Regions from separate parts of the Massilia sp. DJPM01 genome, predicted to be linked through region 1. Evidence: predicted binding sites of a transcription regulator. Region 1 holds the regulator's gene; the other holds the start of a gene.
The links. The regulator NrdR, encoded in region 1, represses ribonucleotide reductase genes. The targets are predictions, from matches to a motif close to CACNANATNTNGTG.
Positions count from the first base shown of each region.

Region 2: a site for NrdR is predicted at 3,422-3,435, ahead of PO883_RS05785 (ribonucleoside-diphosphate reductase subunit alpha). Genes of this name have one in related genera too.

Region 1 covers NZ_JAQOZV010000008.1:63,144-73,023, forward strand. The annotation lists gene PO883_RS07790 (pilus assembly protein) at 1-3,364, opposite strand, end outside; gene PO883_RS07795 (PilX N-terminal domain-containing pilus assembly protein) at 3,361-3,936, opposite strand; gene PO883_RS07800 (PilW family protein) at 3,988-4,935, opposite strand; gene pilV (type IV pilus modification protein PilV) at 4,932-5,513, opposite strand; gene nrdR (transcriptional regulator NrdR) at 5,674-6,141, opposite strand; gene glyA (serine hydroxymethyltransferase) at 6,180-7,427, opposite strand; ZMP/ZTP riboswitch at 7,530-7,640, opposite strand; gene PO883_RS07820 (SDR family oxidoreductase) at 7,771-8,517, shown strand; gene ybgC (tol-pal system-associated acyl-CoA thioesterase) at 8,782-9,186, shown strand; gene tolQ (protein TolQ) at 9,216-9,880, shown strand, end outside.
Region 2 covers NZ_JAQOZV010000005.1:169,893-179,772, forward strand. The annotation lists gene PO883_RS05775 (PAS domain-containing sensor histidine kinase) at 1-1,658, shown strand, start outside; gene PO883_RS05780 (sigma-54 dependent transcriptional regulator) at 1,655-3,082, shown strand; gene PO883_RS05785 (ribonucleoside-diphosphate reductase subunit alpha) at 3,657-6,608, shown strand; gene PO883_RS05790 (ribonucleotide-diphosphate reductase subunit beta) at 6,684-7,820, shown strand; gene PO883_RS05795 (cache domain-containing protein) at 7,915-8,349, opposite strand; gene PO883_RS05800 (hypothetical protein) at 8,529-8,714, opposite strand; gene PO883_RS35040 (hypothetical protein) at 9,214-9,880, opposite strand, start outside.

The sequences.
Region 1 (9,880 bases):
CCAGGGCAGCGGCCGGCCCGCCCAGCTCGGCATGCGCGCCCGTGACCGCGTAGCGCGCCGTGCCGGTCAGGGTGCGCGGCACAAGCCGGGCGCGCGACAGCGGCGGAGACGGCTTGCCAGCAACATCGTGCACGGCGTAAAACGATTGCGGCAGGAAACTGCTGCGCTGGGTATCGGCCAGTTCGAGGAATTTGCCGGTGCCGAACAGGACCAGGTAGCCGCCGCCGGGAGCGAACACAACGCGGGGCGCGTGCGCGATGGGCTGGCGCCGGCCACCCGCGTCGCGCGCGTCGAACAGGGGCGAGACGGCCGAACCCCATGGCGCCGGCCCGCTGAAATCGACACGCCACAGCCGCCCCTGCAAGTCGCCAGCGTAGGCGTGGCGCACACTGGCGTCGCCCGCCATGGCCAGCGCCGGGGGCGACAGCGCGTTGGCCAGTGCCGGGTCGGACGCCGGGGCGTCGAAGCGGTAGTAATTGACGCCGCGCCGCCAGCGCTGCGAGGCCGGCTTGTCGGGCGCGAGCAGGAACAGCGCACCGTCGCCATCGGCGCTGCCGTTGTTGATGCCGCTGGCCACGACGACAAAGTCGCGGTACTGGGGCACGCCCTCCCTGACGGCGGTGCGAAAGCGCGCGACCAGCGGCGGCGCGGCCACGTGGCCCATGGCCGGGTCGTCGCGCTCGGTAAACTCCCACAGCGCGCCCAGGCCGGCCTGGAAGGCGGACGGGTCGGAGATATCGAGCGCAAACACACCGCGCGCGCCCATGCCCATGCCGGACGCGAGAATGGTACGCCAGCGCCCGTCCACCAGCGCTTCGCCGCTACCGGCGCTGGCGTCGACATAAGGCCGGTGGCGGTAGCCCGGACTGGCGAGGAGCGGCAGCGCCGGCAATAGCGCATTGGGCACGTAGGCGAACAGTTCGGCGCCGCTGGCCGCGTCGAAGGCGTGCAGCATGCCGTCGTTGGCACCGACGTAGGCCACGCTGCGCCGCGCCTGGTGGCGCCGGTGGAAATCGGCATACGCCGGGTCGGAACGCGATGCCGGCGGCGGGCCGACCAGCAAGGGCACGCTGTGAACGATGTCGCCGAGCACGCCCGCGCGGCGACGGAACACGCCGCCCGGGCGCCCTGCTTCCCTGCCGCGTTCGCCGCGCAGGAAGGCGGTGCGCGCTTCGCCCAGTCCGTCCGCCGCGCCACCGGCAAGGGGAACGTCGAGCAGCGTGCGCGATTCCTGCGGCAGGCTGGGCCATTCAAAAGGGATCGTGACCGTCTTGTCCGGCCGGTAGTCCAGCGTGTAGATCTTGCGCGCCGCCGGGTTCAAGGGCGGCAGCGGCGGAACCGCGCCGGCATTCCCGCCCAGCAGGTCGGATGCGTCCCAGTCCGGGGCCGGCGCGATGGCCGGCTCGCCGCCCTTGCCAATGGCTAGCGCGTGGCGTTGCAGGCTGCCGCTACCGGTCGCCAGATCATGGCTGGCCTGGAGGATGTAGCTGCGTCCCTTGCTTACCGGGCCGACGACGGCGGCGCCTGGCGTCGCGCCGCCACTTGCGCCGGCAGCGGCGAACAGGGCGTCGATGGCGGGACCGATCGCCTGCGCGTCCCTGGCGGCAAAAAAGCCCGCCGGACTGCTGCCGTCGGCGCTCCATTCGGTATTGTCGTGCCGGTCGCCGCTGGTGATGAAGGGATTGCCATCGTCGTTGCGGTCGTTGAAGGCGCCGTATTTGGCGGCCAGGTAAAGCGCGCTGGCGCCATTGCCCGCCTCCTTGCCCGATGCAGCGCCGAGTTCGAGCGCGATGCTGCTGACCGTGACCGGCTTGTCGCGCCGGATCGGGTTGGTGTGCGCCCAGTAGGCCGCGCCTGCCAGGTACAGGCTGCCCGCGCCATCGGGGCCGTCGCTGCGCAGGTCGAGTCCGCTCAAGTCCGGCCTGGGCGTGCCATTGCCGAAAGCGCCGCTGCGGTCGGCTTCCATGTCGCCCACGCGGCGGGTGGCCTGCATGACGTCGAAGCGAACCGGCCCGAAGGTGTCGGCGGCGCGCGCGGCATCGTTGCCGTCAGTCCGGGTGTTGCCGGGAACATGGCGGTCGTCAATGAAGGCGGCGTGGCCGATGGTGGCGATCACGTTGCGCTGGCAGGCGGCGCCGACCGGATCGGCCCGGCTCGACCATGCCGGCAAGCCATCGCCGGGCGCGGCGGCAGTGCCCGGTTCGCGCCCCTGCAAATAGCGCAGGGCTTCGTCATACAGTTCTGCCCCGGGATCGCTGGCGGCGTAGCTGCCGGCAGTGGCAGGCTGGCTCCTGCCCGCCAGGTTGACGGACATGATCGTGCCGCTGGCCGCGCCGCTGCCCCGGTCGGGATTGGGTACCAGCACGCCCGTCAAGGCACTCCATTCGGCGCGCTGGTTGGCCTGCGCTTCGTAGCGCGGCGCGTCGAAGGCGGTCTCGCCGATGAACTTGAGCGGCGCGCGCAGGACGCCGCCATCGGGCGCCCTCTCCTTCTCGCGCGCGGCGGCCGGGTACGCCATCAGGCCGATGCGCGCCGCCCCCGCATGCCGCTGCAGCGCCCCTTCCGGCTTGAAGGCGGCCCCGTATGGACGGCACAAGCCGGGCCGGCTGGCGCTGTCGTCGGCGCCGCAGACGCGTACGCGCGCCAGAAATTCGCCATGGAACTTGTCGGACACCAGCCGCGTGCCTCCGGCGCCGTAACGGGGTGCGTCGCACTTGCTGCCTTTGCTGGTGCCGCTGAACAGCACCCGGTTGCGGCACGACACGATGTACAAGTCGGCGTTGCCGAACGGGGTCAGCGCCGCACTGTGCACCGCTGCCAGCTTCTTGCGCGGAAAGTGTCGCGGATGGGCGTAGAAATCAGGATGCGGTGCGCCATCGGGCAGCCACGCGCGCTGCAGCACGGTGATGCCGGGCTCGTCGACGACGCGGTCGCCGCCAGTCAGGCCCAGCCGCACGAGGTCGAGGGTGGATGCCGTGGCCCAGTTGAGCAGATTGCCGCTGAACCCGGCGCCGCCGCAGCCGTGCTGCGCATCGGCCTGCCCCATGGGCGAAAAATATCCCTGGCGCTCGTCCAGGTCGGGCTCGCGCACTGAGCGCGAACGCGCTTTGCTCGGGTACTGGTAGCACAGGCGCGGGTTGAAGTAGCCAGGATAGGCTAGCCCTTCCGCATACTCGCCACGGTAAGCCGCGCCGGCATCCTCGAACGTGAGCGACAGGTTGAGCAGCAGGTTGGGCGGCAAGCGGCCGGGCGCGCCGAGCACGCCGTCGGGCAGCACCAGCGGCGGCGCGGCCGATGCCAGGCAGGCGCCGCAGACGAGCACGAGTGCCAGCAGATGGCGAAGGCAGGCAGGCAGCGGCCTCATGGCGCCTCCTCCGCCGCATCCTTGAGGTAGAACGATTGCAGCACTACCCGGGTGGCGTCGAGCGCGCCGAAGCCGACGGCAGTGATGCGGTAGAAGTTGGCCGGCGGACGGGCGGCGTCGGCGCCGGCCTGGGTGTGCGGCAACAGTTCGATCAGGTAGCGCGGCAATTTCAGCGGCAGCGTGCCTTTGCCCGACGGCAGCTGCGCGCCCGTGAAGCGGCCGTATCCGACCCCGCCCGGCAGCGGCCCGTCATTGCCCGACAGATCGACGTTTTGCCACGCCGGCTGCCCGGGCACGTGCCGGCACAGGCCGGCGTTGACCTCGGCTTCGGCCCCGCAGCCGTCAACGAAGCCGAGCGCGCTGCCGCGGGCAAACAGCGCCGCGCGCGCCGACAGGGGATCGCTGCCGCCTTCGATATCGTACTCGGCATCGGCCAGCGCCGACTCGGCTGCCTGGAAGGCGATGTGCCGGTCGCGTTCGTGGCGGGCGGATTTTTCGCCGTCGAGCGCGCTGCGGGCGGCGGACACGCCGATGATCATCAGCGCCAGCAGCACGAACAGGGCCGTCAGCATGACGGCGCCACCATGGCGGGCGGAAGGACAGGGAGCGCGGGGCATGGTGGCTCACAGGGCCGCATTGCGCAGCACGATGGTGGTGGCGAAGCTGCGCCGTTCGCGCCAGCGCAACGCAGGCGGCATGCGCGCTTCATCGGGCCGGGTACCGGGATCGGCTGCGCCGCCGTAGCCGGCACCGAACAGGTCGAACGCCTGGGACTCGCGCTCGGGCGCGCCGCGCCGGGCACCGTGCAGCAGCAGCGCCACCTTGATGCTGGCCACCCGCTTCCAGTGGGTTTTACGGCGCAAGTCTTGCTCGCGCTCGGCCGGACTGGCGCCATCGAGCGCCAGGGCGGCGTCGAGCGCGTTGACGGCGCCGGCGCTGAGATACTGGTTGGGCAAGCCATCGGCCGGCGCGTCGGTGTCGAGGCCGTACAGCACCTGGAACGTGTCGACGCCCGCCACCAGCGCATCGCTGCGCCAGTTGTTCTGCCCCCGGTATTTGCAGCGCAGTTCAGCCGCGCCACCCGCCGCCGGCGCGACGTAGAAAATGCTCCAGCCTTCGCTGCCGGCACCCACGCCGAAGCCGGCGCAACTGAGCATGCTGGCATCGCCCTCGGCGCCCTCGCCCACGCCGTCGAAACGCAGCGCCAGCACGTCGCTGCCGTTGATGCCGCCCGGGCGCGCACCGGCGATGCCGGCCCCGCCGCCAAGCCCATGGTCGTCCAGTCCGCCGATGCGGGCGGCGGCGCTGGCCGGCGACGGCGGCGCGTCTTCACGGTCGAGGTCGACAAAAGCGCCCTGGCGCGCCGCGCGTTCGATGGCGTCCAGCGCAAAGCGGCCGGCGTCGTCCACCCGCGCCAGGTCGTCCTGGGCGGCGTAGCCGGTCTGGGCCGACACCAGCACGGAAGCCGCAGCCAGTGAAACAAGCAGGCCGAGCAGCAGCGCGACCAGCAATTCCACCAGGGTCAGGCCGGCCTGGCGCCATCCGCGCCGCAACGCCGCATGTGCGCTCATGGCGCACCCGTGCCGAGCATCAGCGCCACGGCAGGCGCCGATGGTGCGCCGGGGGCGGCATCGGCGGCGCCGTCGGCCCGCCTGGCGCGCCAGCCGAGCTTGATCACCACGGGCGCGCCGGGCGCGCCGGCGCACTCCCAGGCCAATGCCCGGCGCCCGTCATCCCACACGGTGGCGTCGCGGCAGACCGCGATGCGGCCACCGGGGAAACCCGCGTGCAGCGCGGCCACCGTGTCGGCGATGTCGAACTGGGCCAGCTGGGCGCTGCTGCACGAGCCCGCGCCGTAGCAGCCGGCGGGCGCGGGCGGCGGCGTGCCGTCCGCCGCATCGTAGCGCAGTTGCAGGTAGGGGTTGCCGAGATCGTCGCGCCGCATCTGGCCGGCATTGGCCTGCATGCGTTCGGCCAGGCTGGTGGCCAGTTGCACCCCGCGCGACATGAGACTGATTCCCTGGCGCGTACGCAGCGCCGCGACCTGGAGGCCGAGCGCGCCCAGGATGCCGACGGCGAGCAGCAGTACCGCCACCAGCACTTCGGTCAGCGTGAATCCGCCGGCGACAGGTTTTCGCAGTAAGCGCATGACTCCCCCGCAACGTTGAACAGACACGTCCGGTCATGACGCCGCGGCCCGGCAGGCAGGGCTGCACGGTTGCGTGGACGGGTGATCTGGATCGCTTGGGAGCTACGTTAACAGCGGTGGGTGCAAACGCGCATGGCCTGCCTCAAGCGTGTGAGCCGAACTATTTGCGTGGTTTGCGCTCGTGGCCTACTTCGGCAATGGCTTCCTGGAACTCGGCCAGGTCTTCGAAGTTTTTATACACGGACGCGAAGCGGATGTAGGCGATCTTGTCGAGGCGTTTCAGTTCCTGCATGACCAGCTCGCCCACGTGGCCGGTATCGACCTCGCGCTGTCCGCTGGTGAGCAGTTTTTCCTCGATCGAGGCGACTGCGCTGTCGATCGCTTCGGCCGACACCGGCCGCTTGCGCAGCGCCAGCATCAGGCTGCCGCGCAGCTTGCCCGAGGCGTACTCGGTGCGGCTGCCGTTTTTCTTGACCATGATCGGCATCGACAATTCGATCCGCTCATAGGTTGTGAAGCGCTTGTCGCACTTGACGCAGCGGCGCCGGCGCCGGATCGAATCGCCCTCCTCGGATACACGCGTATCGAGCACTTGCGTGTCTTCATGCTGACAGAAAGGACATTTCATGGGGCGCCGGGCTTGCTGTGAAAGGACGTGAGCTTACATCAAGCCGCGTAAACCGGGTACTTGTCGGTCAGCTTCTTGACTTCGGCCTTGACCCGTTCGACCACGGCGGCATCATTCGGGTTGTCGAGGATGTCCGCGATCAGGTTGCCGACCGTGGTCGCATCTTCTTCCTTGAAGCCGCGCGTGGTGAAGGCCGGGCTGCCGAGGCGGATGCCGGAAGTGACGAACGGTTTTTGCGGATCGTTCGGGATGCCGTTCTTGTTGCAGGTCATGTGGGCGGCGCCCAGCAAGGCTTCGGCTTCCTTGCCGGTCAGGTTCTTGGCGCGCAGGTCGACCAGCATCACGTGCGATTCGGTGCGGCCGGACACGATGCGCAGGCCGCGCGCGATCAGCGCCTTGGCCAGCGCGTCGGCGTTCTTGACAACCTGCTTCTGGTATTCGGTGAACGAGGGCTCCAGCGCTTCCTTGAAGGCGACCGCCTTGCCGGCAATCACGTGCATCAGCGGGCCGCCCTGGATGCCGGGGAAGATCGCCGAATTGATGGCCTTTTCGTGCTCGGCCTTCATCAGGATGATGCCGCCGCGCGGGCCGCGCAGCGATTTGTGCGTGGTCGAGGTGACGAAGTCGGCGTGCGGTACCGGGTTCGGGTACACACCGGCGGCGATCAGGCCGGCGTAGTGCGCCATGTCGACCATGAAGTACGCGCCCACGGCCTTGGCTACCTTGGCGAAGCGCTCGAAATCGATCTTGAGCGAGAACGCCGAGGCGCCGGCGATGATCATTTTTGGCTTGTGCTCATGCGCAAGACGCTCCATGGCCTCGTAGTCGATGTCTTCCTGTTCGGTCAGGCCGTAGGACACCACATTGAACCACTTGCCCGACATGTTCAGCGCCATGCCGTGGGTCAGGTGGCCGCCTTCGGCCAGCGACATGCCCATGATGGTGTCGCCCGGCTTGAGCATGGCGAAGAACACGCCCTGGTTGGCCTGGGAGCCGGAGTTCGGCTGCACGTTGGCCGCTTCGGCGCCGAACAGTTGTTTGACACGGTCGATCGCCAGTTGTTCCGCGACGTCGACGAATTCGCAGCCGCCGTAGTAGCGCTTGCCCGGATAGCCTTCGGCATACTTGTTGGTCAGCTGCGAGCCCTGGGCTTGCATGACCGCTGGCGAGGTGTAGTTTTCGGACGCGATCAGTTCGATGTGATCTTGCTGGCGTGCGTTTTCCTTCTGGATTGCACCCCACAGTTCCGGGTCAACATGGGCCAGCGTGTGTTCTTTTGAAAACATGAAAAAACTCCAATCGATAAGAGTGCGAGGCACCTGATTGCAAGGATCGAATGAGGGGAGCCGTCGGAAATGGAACAGGCAGCCTCATCGTGCGCTTCCATCGGTGGCTGCCCAGGCGAACGGCTGATGAAATCTCACGTTCCCCGGTGGATGCCCACCTTTCGCCGCCAGGCAGCAATGCGCCGCGACTTTTCGCCAGTTACGTGAGACATAATGGAGCCCAAATTGTAAGTTAAGTCCCCGATTAGGGCAAGGAATGGGATTGCCTAAATGGCAGGTAGCGGCCATTCCAGTCACTTCGACTACAATTGAGCACAGCCTCGCACTTCTTCAGGACACTACCATGATCGTTTTTATCACCGGCGCCTCCGCCGGCTTCGGCGCCGAAATGGCGCGTACCTTCGTCAACAGCGGCCATCAGGTCGTGATCAGCGGGCGCCGCAAGGACCGCCTCGACGCCCTGGCAGCCGAACTGGGCGACCTGGCTTTGCCGATCGTCATGGATGTCACCTGCAAGGAATCGATCAATGAAGCCTTGTCGATGCTGCCGCAGTCGTGGCGCCAGGTCGATGTGCTGATCAACAATGCCGGGCTGGCGCTCGGCACGCAGCCGGCCCACGAAGCCCCGCTGGCCGACTGGGAAACCATGATCGCGACCAATTGCACCGGGCTGGTGACGATGACGCGCGCCGTGCTGCCGGCCATGGTCGAGCGCGGCAGCGGGCTGATCATCAACCTGGGATCGGTGGCGGGCCACTATCCCTACCCGGGCGGCAATGTGTACGGGGCGACCAAGGCGTTTGTCGACCAGTTCACGCTCAACCTGCGCGCCGACCTGGCGGGGACCGGCGTGCGCGCGACCAACCTGGCGCCGGGATTGTGCGGCGGGACCGAGTTTTCCAACGTGCGCTTCAAGGGCGACGAGGCCGCCGCCGCCAAGGTGTATGAAGGCACGGTGCCGCTGACGGCCAAGGATATCGCGGCGACGGTATTCTGGATCGCCACCCTGCCGCCGCATATGAATATCAATACGATCGAGATGATGCCGACTTGCCAGGGGTTTTCGCCGTTTGCGATCAAGCGGACCTGAGGCCCCTCCACCCCCACATCGTTCCTGGCACTGCCAGAAACGGCTACCCGCGCCAAGGCGGCACTCGGCGGGCACGACGCGGCGCGGCAAGTAACACAACTACACCCCATGTAAGCGATTGTTACAGAACTTGGCACTTCGTTATCACTCACGTCTACTTGTGCCCCACCCAACCCGCGCCGGGTCATGTTTATGTACGCTTGCGTACATTTATGGCCCGGAAATCGCGTAAAATGTTTCCGATATTCATTTATGGCAAATCAAATGCCCTCAGTATTCAGTTGGCCGGTACGGGTCTATTACGAAGACACCGATGCCGGCGGCATCGTCTTTTACGCGAATTACCTCAAATTCTTCGAACGTGCGCGCACCGAGTGGCTGCGCGCGGCCAATGTCGGCCAACAGGCGCTGCGCGACCAGGAAGGCGCGATCTTCGTCGTCAAGAACGCCAGCATCGACTATCACGCGCCAGCCCGGCTCGATGATGCATTAAACTTGACATTGAGTATAGAAAAACTGGGGCATGCATCGGTCCTGTTCCTCCAGCAAGCCTGGCACGGCGATGTCTTGCTGGCCAGCGCACGGGTCAAGGTTGCTTGCGTCGATGCCGCAACGCTGCGTCCACGCGCCCTGCCCGAGGCCACCGCTGCTAAAATGCGTGCCGCCTGACACTTCACACCTAGAAAAATCCAACGCCCATGAATGCAGCCCAAGACCTTTCCTTTCTCGCCCTGATCGGTAACGCGCACCTGATCGTGCAATTGATCATGGCACTCTTGCTGGGCCTGTCCATCATGAGCTGGACCTATATCTTCCGCAAAGCCTTCGCCGTGCGCGCCGCCCGTCAGCAGACCGAACAGTTCGAGCGCAGCTTCTGGGCCGGCGGCAACCTGCACACCCTGCACCAGAACGCCAGCACCACGCGCGAGCAAAGCGGCGCGCTGGCACGCATCTTCGAAGCCGGCATGGGCGAGTTCATCAAGGGCAAGCAAGCCTCTTCCCAGCGCGATCCGCTCGATACCGGCGCCGTGCTCGATGGCGCCCGGCGCGCCATGCGCGCCGCCTTCCAGCGCGAACTCGACGGCCTCGACTCGCACCTGAACTTCCTGGCCTCGGTCGGTTCGGTCTCGCCCTACATCGGCCTGCTCGGCACCGTGTGGGGCATCATGAACGCCTTCCGCGGCCTGGCCAACGTGCAGCAAGCGACCCTGGCGGCGGTTGCGCCCGGCATTGCCGAAGCGCTGATCGCGACCGCCATCGGCCTGTTCGCGGCCATTCCGGCCGTGGTCGCGTACAACCGCTTCACGCACGATATCGACCGCCTGGCCATCCGCTTCGAGAGCTTCGTCGAAGAATTCTCGAA
Region 2 (9,880 bases), on a different contig from region 1:
CCCGCATCGTCATCTCGCTGGTGCTGCTGGCCTACCTGGCCTTCGACCACAAAGACGTGGCCAGCGCCGGCCCGCATCTGTATGCCGACACCTGCATCGCCTACCTGGTGCTGGCCGGCGCCTTCGTGCTGGCCAGCGTGTACGTGCGCAAGCATTTCCTGATGCAGGTGGTGCTGCAGATCGCGGTCGACATCGGCGTCATTTCGGTGCTGTACATGGCCGCCGCCGCCAGCCGCGGCAGCCTGGTGATCCTGTACCTGTTTCCGCTGGCCGGGGCCGCAATCCTGGCACCGCGCCTGCTGGCCCTGTTTTCGGCCGCGCTGGTCACCTTGTTCCTGCTGATCGATTCCCTGTACCAGGTCTTCCTGGGCGCGGCCGGCATGCCGCTCACCCAGGCCGGGCTGTACGGCGCCGCCTTTTTCGCCATCGTGATGGTGGTCAGCCGCCTCGCCGCCAGGCTGATCCGGCAGGAAGAACTGGCCACGCGCCACGGCGCCGACCTGAAAATCCAGCAGGCGATCAACCAGATCGTGATCGCCGATGTCGACGATGGCATTCTCGTGGTCGACCGCGACGGCCACATCTTCGCCGGCAACCCGGCCGCCCAGCACATGCTGGGGCTGGCCAACGGCGACAGCGGCTTTGCCCTGTCCGAGGTGCCCGCGCTGGAACCGGTCGCGTTCGCGTTTTCGGAGTGGCAGCAGCAGGTCGGGCCGGCCAGCGCCGCCGGCGTGGCGCGCGCCGCCTTCGTCACCGTCAAGCCCTACCGCGACAGCGGCGGGGGCGAGGCCGGCATGGCCGCCTGGAGCGGACGGCGCGACCTGGCGGCCCACCTCAAGCTGCGCTTTGCGCGGGTCGACACGGTCGACGAGGCGTCCGAGCGCTGCGTGATTTTCTTGCAGGATGTGACCGCCATCGAAAACCAGGCCCAGGAACTGAAACTGGCATCGATGGGACGCCTGACGGCCAGCATCGCGCACGAGGTGCGCAATCCGCTCTCGGCGATCGGCCACGCCACCGCCCTGCTGGCGGAAGACTTGCACGAGCCGGGCCAGGCGCGCCTGCTCAAGATCGTCGGCGACAATGTGGCGCGGGTGAACCGCATGGTCGAAGACATACTGCAATTGTCGCGCAAGGTCCAGCCGAATGGCGATCCCTTGTTGCTCGGCCCGTTTTTGAATGAGCTGAAAACCGAATTTGACGAAACCCAGAGTGTCGCCGATGATATAGTGTGGTTGGGCAACACTGGAGCCGTGCCGGTGCGTTTCGACGCGCTGCACCTGCGCGAAGTGCTGATCAACCTGCTGACCAATGCGCTGCGCTACGCCAGCGGCGGGGTGGGCAGTATCCGCGTCTACGTGGTGACCGACTCGGCCGGCGGCATGGAGCTGCACGTGCAGGATGACGGTCCGGGCATCACGCCCGAGGTGCGGGCCCACCTGTTCGAGCCGTTCTATACGACCTCGAGCAAGGGCACCGGGCTGGGGCTGTACCTGGCGCGCGAGCTGTGCCTGAACAACGCGGCGATGCTCGATTACGAATATCGCTTCGATGCCAGCGGCTTCGGCGTGCGCGCGGCCAGTGGCCGCTTTGTGATTTCATTCGCGCAGCCGCTGGGGGCGCGCGGTGTTACTAGTAATAGAAAGGCAACAACATGACATCACCCCGCGTACTGGTCGTCGATGACGAGGCGGATTTACGCGAACTGCTGGAAATCACGCTGGTCAGGATGGGGCTCGATGTGGACAGCGCCGAAACGCTGCGCGAGGCGCGCGCCTTCCTGGCGCAGAACGATTACGGTCTCATTCTCACCGACATGCGCCTGCCCGACGGCCTGGGCCTGGAACTGGTGCAGGAAGTGAGCGCGTCCAACAAGTCGACCCCGATCGCGGTGGTGACCGCCTACGGCAGCGCCGAAAACGCGGTGGTGGCCTTGAAGGCGGGCGCCTTCGATTACGTCTCCAAGCCGGTGGTGCTGGACGATTTGCGCGTGATGGTGCAGTCGGCCCTGCGCCTGTCGGCCCCGGCCACGCACAGCGGCAGCCCGGCGGCGGCCGGCACGGCGTCGCGCCTGATCGGCGAATCGGCCGTGATGCAATCGCTGCGCAAGCAGATCGAACGGCTGGCGCGCTCGATGGCGCCGATTGCCATCACGGGCGAGTCGGGCAGCGGCAAGGAATTGGTGGCGCGCGAAATCCACGCCCGCAGTTCGCGCGCGGGCAAGCCCTTCATTGCCGTGAATTGCGGCGCGATTCCCGAAGCGCTGATGGAAGCCGAGTTTTTCGGCTACCGCAAGGGTGCGTTTACCGGCGCGGCCGACGAGCGCGACGGGTTTTTCCACGCGGCCAACGGCGGCACCCTGATGCTCGATGAAGTGGCCGATTTGCCGCTGGCGATGCAGGTCAAGCTGCTGCGCGCGATCCAGGAACGGCGCGTGCGCAAGATCGGCGCCACCAGCGAAGAGCCGGTCGACGTGCGCATCATCAGCGCCACCCACCAGAACCTGGCGCAGTGCGTCGAAACCGGCAAGTTCCGCCAGGATCTGTTTTACCGCTTGAACGTGATCGAGTTGAGCGTGCCGCCGCTGCGCGAGCGGCTCGACGACCTGGGCGTGCTGGTCCATGGCATGCTGGCGCGCCTGGCCGGGGCGGGGCAGCAGGCCGCCCTTGGGCCGCAGGTGCTGGAAACCTTGAGCACGTATTCGTTCCCGGGCAATGTGCGCGAACTGGAGAACGTGCTGGAACGGGCGCTGGCGTTCGCCAACGATGGCGTGATCGAAGTGGGCGACCTGTCGCTCAAGGGCGCGCGCGTGGCCGAACGGCCGGCGCCGGTGGCCGAGGCGGTGGCGGCGCCGCTGCAGGCGGGCGCGCCGCAGGTGGCTGCGCCGATGAGCGTGAGCGGGCCGGCCGAGTTGCCCAGCAACTTGCCCGATTATCTGGAGCAGGTCGAGCGCGAGATCATCCTGCGCGCGCTGACCCAGACCCAGTTCAACCGCACCCAGGCGGCCCTGCTGCTGGGGATCAGCTTCCGCCAGCTGCGCTATCAGATGCAAAAGCTCGATATCCAGGAGCCGGAAGGGTAGGGTGCGGCCGCCAGCACCTGGGGCCTGCGGCGCGTCTGCGCAGAAATAACTTGGCCCCCGCCTGCGCGGGCCGGCCAGATAGCCGGGCGGCGTCCTTCCAGGCCCATTCCAGCGCCCACTCCCGCCACGGTTTATAATGCTGCCCCGCGACGCAGAAATGGCAGGCGCGCGCGCTGGCGGCTGCTTCAAAAAATGGCACCCGTTAGTATGTGCTAACCGGGCAGTCCTTCATGCGGCCTGAGTCAAAAAAGTCAAGCGACGCACAGGAAAATATTGCTACTTAATTCTATTGCCACTCCCCGGGTGAGGCACTACAATTAGTCCCACATTTGATGAATCGACTAGATATAGTGGTTTTTGAAGCGCTACCACCGATAACTCAGCATCCATAACGCAGCACGGCAAGCCCAGTTTTTTAGCGCAATCCACCCACCATCGCCTCACGGCGCCGGCCTCGACAATCCAGGCTGGCGGGGTGTTTTTTTGTTTTTATATTTGTTGGGGACGGTTGAATGACGCCGTCCACTTGATAACAACCGGCGGCAGACCAAAGCCCGCCGCTCCAGGAGGTCCAATGCAAACATCCCAAGATTCTTCGATCAACCAATTGCACATCACACCTGGAGCGGCTGGCCAGCCAGCGTCCACCAGCGCCGCCGCCGTCGCCGCCCGCGGCGACTATCGCATCATCCGCCGCAACGGCGCTGTCGTCGCGTTTGAACCATCGAAGATCTCGATCGCCGTCACCAAGGCCTTTTTGGCCATCAACGGTGGCCAGAGCGCCGGCTCCGCGCGCGTGCGCGAACTGGTCGAGCAACTGACCGAGAACGTGGTGTCGGCCCTGATCCGGCGCCAGCCATCGGGCGGCACTTTCCACATCGAAGACGTGCAGGACCAGGTTGAACTGTCGCTGATGCGTTCGGGCGAGCACGACGTGGCGCGTGCCTACGTGCTGTACCGCGCCAAGCACATGGAAGAGCGCCGCCTGCAGAAGGAAGCGCTGGGCGGTTCGGCCGACGTGAGTGCGCCGCAAATCCACGTACTTGAGAACGGCCAGCGCCGCCTGCTCGACATGAACCAGGTGCGCGACCTGATCGCCGCCGCCTGCGTCGGCCTGGAAAAGCACGTCGACGCCGACGCCATCCTGGCCGAAACGGTGAAGAACCTGTACGACGGCGTGCCGGTCGAAGAGTTGCACAAGTCCGCCATCCTGGCTGCGCGCGCGCTGATGGAAAAGGACCCGGCTTACTCGCAAGTGACGGCCCGCATCCTGCTGCACACCATCCGCAAGGAAGTGTTCTGCGAAGAAGTCCCGCAAGCGAAGGCGGCGGCACACTATATAGAGTACTTCCCGAAATACATCGCCAAGGGCATCGAAAACGAGTTGCTGGACCCGGTACTGGCCACCTTCGACCTGGCCAAGCTGGCCAAGGCCCTGGTTGCCGACCGTGACTTGCAGTTCGGTTATATCGGCCTGCAAACCCTGTACGACCGCTACTTCCTGCACGTGCGCGATGTGCGCATCGAAATGCCGCAGGCGTTCTACATGCGGGTGGCCATGGGCCTGTCGCTGCGCGAAGAAAACCGTGAAGCGCGCGCCGTCGAGTTCTACAACCTGCTGTCCAGTTTTGATTTCATGAGCTCGACCCCGACCCTGTTCAATGCCGGCACCCTGCGCTCGCAGCTCTCGTCGTGCTACCTGACCACCGTCTCGGACGACCTGGAAGGCATCTACGACGCCATCAAGGAAAACGCGCTGCTGGCCAAGTTCGCCGGCGGCCTGGGCAACGACTGGACGCCGGTGCGCGCCCTGGGTGCCCACATCAAGGGAACCAACGGCAAGTCGCAAGGCGTGGTGCCGTTCCTGAAAGTGGTCAACGACACCGCCGTGGCGGTCAACCAGGGCGGCAAGCGCAAGGGCGCGGTATGCGCCTACCTGGAAACCTGGCACATGGACGTGGAAGAATTCCTGGACCTGCGCAAGAACACCGGCGACGACCGCCGCCGCACCCACGACATGAACACGGCCAACTGGATTCCCGACCTGTTCATGAAGCGCGTGATGGAAAAGGGCGACTGGACCCTGTTCTCGCCATCGGAAACGCCGGACCTGCACGACAAGGTCGGCAAGGCGTTTGAGGCGGCCTACACCGGCTACGAAGCCAAGGCTGCCGCCGGCGAGATCCGCGTGTTCAAGAAGATCGCCGCGCTCGACCTGTGGCGCAAGATGCTGTCGATGCTGTTCGAAACCGGCCACCCATGGATCACCTTCAAGGATCCATGCAACATCCGTTCGCCACAGCAACACGTGGGCGTGGTCCACAGCTCGAACCTGTGCACCGAGATCACCCTCAACACCAACGAGTCGGAAATCGCGGTCTGCAACCTGGGTTCCGTGAACTTGCCGGCGCACATGAAAGAAGGCAAGCTCGACCCGGTCAAGCTGCAGAAAACCGTGCGCACCGCGATGCGCATGCTCGACAACGTCATCGATATCAATTACTACGCCGTCGAAAAAGCACGTAACTCGAACATGCGCCACCGTCCGGTGGGAATGGGTATCATGGGCTTTCAGGATTGCCTGCACATGATGCGCGTACCGTATTCGTCGAACCAGGCGGTGGAATTTGCCGACCGTTCGATGGAAGCGGTGTGCTACTACGCCTACCTGGCCTCGACCGAGCTGGCCGAAGAGCGCGGCCGCTACGAGTCGTACGCCGGCTCGCTGTGGGAGCGCGGCATCCTGCCGCAGGATTCGATCAAGCTGCTGGCCGAGGAACGCGGCGGCTACCTGGAAGTGGACATGTCGTCGGCCATGGACTGGACCGTGGTGCGCGAGCGCATCAAGCAGTTCGGCATGCGCAACTCGAACTGCGTGGCGATTGCCCCGACCGCGACGATTTCGAACATCATCGGCGTGTCGGCCTGCATCGAACCGACCTTCCAGAACCTGTATGTGAAGTCGAACCTGTCCGGCGAATTTACCGAGATCAATTCTTACCTGGTGCGCGACCTCAAGGCGCGCGACCTGTGGGATGAAGTCATGATCGCCGACCTGAAATACTTCGACGGTTCGCTGGCCAAGATCGACCGCATCCCGCAAGACTTGCGTGACATTTACGCAACGGCGTTCGAAGTCTCGCCGAGCTGGCTGGTGGAAGCGGCGTCGCGCCGCCAGAAGTGGATCGACCAGGCCCAGTCGCTGAACATCTACATGGCTGGCGCCTCGGGCAAGAAGCTCGACGAAACCTACAAGCTGGCCTGGCTGCGCGGCTTGAAGACCACTTACTACCTGCGCACCATCGCGGCGACCCACATGGAGAAGTCGACCTCCAAGACCGGCGCGCTGAACGCGGTGGCGGTCGATGGCGGCATGTCGGCCCACGCAATCGGTGCGGCGGCCGACACGGCGGCAGCGGCGGCAAGCGCGGCGGCGACGGCAGCGGCGGCGGCCGAGGAAGACGGCGCGGCGTGCTACCTGCGTCCGGGCGACGATGGCTTCGAGGAATGCGAAGCCTGCCAGTAATCGCTGGCAAAGAGGCGGGGCGCCACGGCGCTTCGCGCAAGACCGAATTGAAGACAGACGAAAGAGGAATACACCATGTTGTCCTGGGACGATGAAACAGCCAGCGCGCCAGCCGCGCGCCCCGTGGCGCCAAGCGCCGCCGTAGCGGGTGCCGAACCCGCCGCCGTAGCGGACGCCGATGCCGTAGCGGTCGCCAAGCGCGTGCACGCCGACGACAAACGCATCATCAACGGCAAGACCGATGTGAACCAGCTGGTCCCGTTCAAATACAAATGGGCGTGGGACAAATACCTGGCCGGTTGCGCCAACCACTGGATGCCGCAAGAGGTGAACATGCAGCGCGACATCGAGTTGTGGAAAAATCCCAACGGTCTGACCGACGACGAGCGCCGTCTGGTGAAGCGCAACCTGGGCTTCTTCGTGACCGCCGATTCGCTGGCCGCCAACAACATCGTGCTGGGCACCTACCGCCACATCACGGCGCCCGAGTGCCGCCAGTACCTGCTGCGCCAGGCGTTCGAGGAAGCGATCCACACCCACGCCTACCAGTACATCGTGGAGTCGCTGGGCCTGGACGAGGGCGAGATTTTCAACGCCTACAACGAAGTCAAGTCGATCCGCGACAAGGATGAGTTCCTGATTCCGTTCATTAACACCCTGACCGACCCGGCGTTCACCACCGGCAGCGTGGAAAACGACCAGAAGCTGTTGAAATCGCTGATCGTGTTCGCCTGCCTGATGGAAGGCTTGTTCTTCTATGTGGGCTTTACCCAGATCCTGGCGCTGGGCCGCCAGAACAAGATGATGGGTGCGGCAGAGCAATATCAGTACATCTTGCGCGACGAATCGATGCACTGCAACTTCGGCATCGACCTGATCAACACGATCAAGATGGAAAACCCGCTGCTGTGGACCCCGGCGTTCCGCGAAGAGATCAAGGCGCTGTTCCTGCAAGCGGTCGACCTGGAGTATGCGTACGCCGAAGACACCATGCCGCGCGGCGTGCTGGGTTTGAACGCGACCATGTTCAAGGGTTACCTGCGCTTCATCGCCAACCGCCGCGCCCAGCAGATCGGCCTGGACGCGCTGTTCGCGCACGAGGAAAATCCCTTCCCATGGATGAGCGAGATGATCGACCTGAAAAAGGAACGCAACTTCTTCGAGACGCGCGTGACCGAGTACCAGACCGGCGGCGCGCTGAACTGGGAATAAGCATCGCTGCGCTGCGGGATCACCCTGCCGTGCGTTCTTCTGAAAGCTCCCTGTGGGAGCTTTCTTCATTTTGGGAGCCGCGCACGCCCGTGTCTCAGGACTTGCCGGGCTTGTACACGCCGCACGCCAAGTACACATCGTCGACCCGCTCGACGTAGGTACTCTTCGCTTCCAGCGCGCCGCTTTTGGCGTTGGGCCATTTGTACTCGACCCAGCCCTTGCCCTCCTTGGCGGCCACCTCGCGGAAGCGGCGCGTGAAATACACGCCGTCGACGTCGCGCAGGTCGCCCAGTTCCTTGCCAACGAGTTTGGTATTGGCGCCGTGCGCCATCACCGGCCCTGGCGCGACGGGCGCGATGAACAGGTAGAGGTCCTTGCTTTCAAACAGGCCGGTCTTGCCGTTGATCTCGGCGGCGGTCTTTTCCATGCCGTTCGTCTTGTAGTAGGTGATCGCCTTTTTCATCAGGGCCACCGCTTCCTCGCTGGTGCCGCGTTCGGCAGCTCCCGCCGCCGCCATCAGCGATGCCATGCCGAGGATGGTGAGCCACTTGACTAGTCTGTTTATCGATCGTCTCTTGTTTTGTTGTGGTCGCCGCGCGGCGCCTGAAGCGATGCTATGCCGGCGCCGGACCTGGCACAAGAGCGCACGCGCCAAGGCGGCGCGCCAAACTGTTTACTTCAAGCGAGCGCGCGAGCGCGCAGCGCCATTCACGTGCGCGCTTGCGCCAATACGTCTCGCAGCAGCAACGAACAGCGCGCGATGCGCGCGTCGCGCGCATCTGCCGCATTCGACGCCGCGCCTGTCGCTGCGCGCAGCGCGCAGCGCGCGCCGCCTGCCGCCGGCGCTGCCGGCGCGCGCTTGGCGGCGCCGCATAGCGCCTTTAGGTACGGCATGTCTGCGTTGCTCGTGGGCGCGCGCCCGCAGTGCCCGGGCCGCATCGACAGCACGCGCGGCGGCGCGCGGCGCGCATTGGCGCGCCGCCGCGCACAACGATCGCGTGCCGATGCGCGCGCCACGCGAAAAAAAAAGTCAAACAAATGCAGTGTGCCAGTTGCGCACTGACAAGGTTTTCGTGTACTTTACGTGATTGAATTTGTCAAAACGTGAACGCGAAGATGCAAGCCGCGCGCGACGACAAAATCATCGATCAAAATGGGACGCTGATTCAACAGATATGTGCTTAAACTTCTGCAAAAGACAAAGCCGCACTGCCTGATCCGGTTCAGGCATGGCGGCTTTTTCTTTTACGGTTGTGGGCTTTTGGATGTGGACAGCGAACCATGAACACCGTATCCGTCGTCTCTGTTTTCAGAAACGACTATAGCTGAAGCGCTGCAAACTTGAGGAGTTGCAGCAGTTCAGCTGGTGCCGAATTCATTAGCATAAACACGATCACGTTTGTGCCGATGAATAATTCGCCTGACCTCCAGTTACGGGTCGGACGGGTTTTAAATCTTGTAGCGTGATTTTTTCCCATCGCAGATGAAGGAGAACCCAAATGGCAACAGCCGCTAAGAAACCCGCAGTAAAGAAACCAGTCGCGAAAGCCGCTGCCGAGAAACCAGTGAAGAAAGTCGCCGCGAAAGCAGCCGCAGCCAAGCCAGCCACGAAAGCCGCAGCCAAACCTGCAGCCAAGCCGGCAGCGAAAAAGGCCGCAGCGAAAACCGCAGCCAAGCCAGCAGCGAAAAAAGCCGCAGCCAAGCCAGCAGCGAAGCCAGTAGCGAAAAAAGCCGCAGCGAAAACCGCCGCCAAGCCAGCAGCCAAGTCGGCAGCGAAGTCGGCAGCCAAGCCGGTAGCGAAAAAAGCAGCAGCCAAGCCGGCCGCCAAGCCAGTCGCTAAAAAAGCAGCAGCCAAGCCAGTCGCCAAAAAAGCGGCAGCCAAGCCAGCAGCCAAACCAGCAGCCAAGGCAAAAGCCGCGGCCAAGCCGGTAGCGAAGAAGGCAGCAGCGAAGCCAGCAGCGAAAAAAGCCGCAGCGAAGTCGTCGGCCAAGCCAGCAGCCAAGTCGGCAGCGAAGCCAGCAGCCAAGCCGGTAGCGAAAAAAGCCGCAGCCAAACCGGCC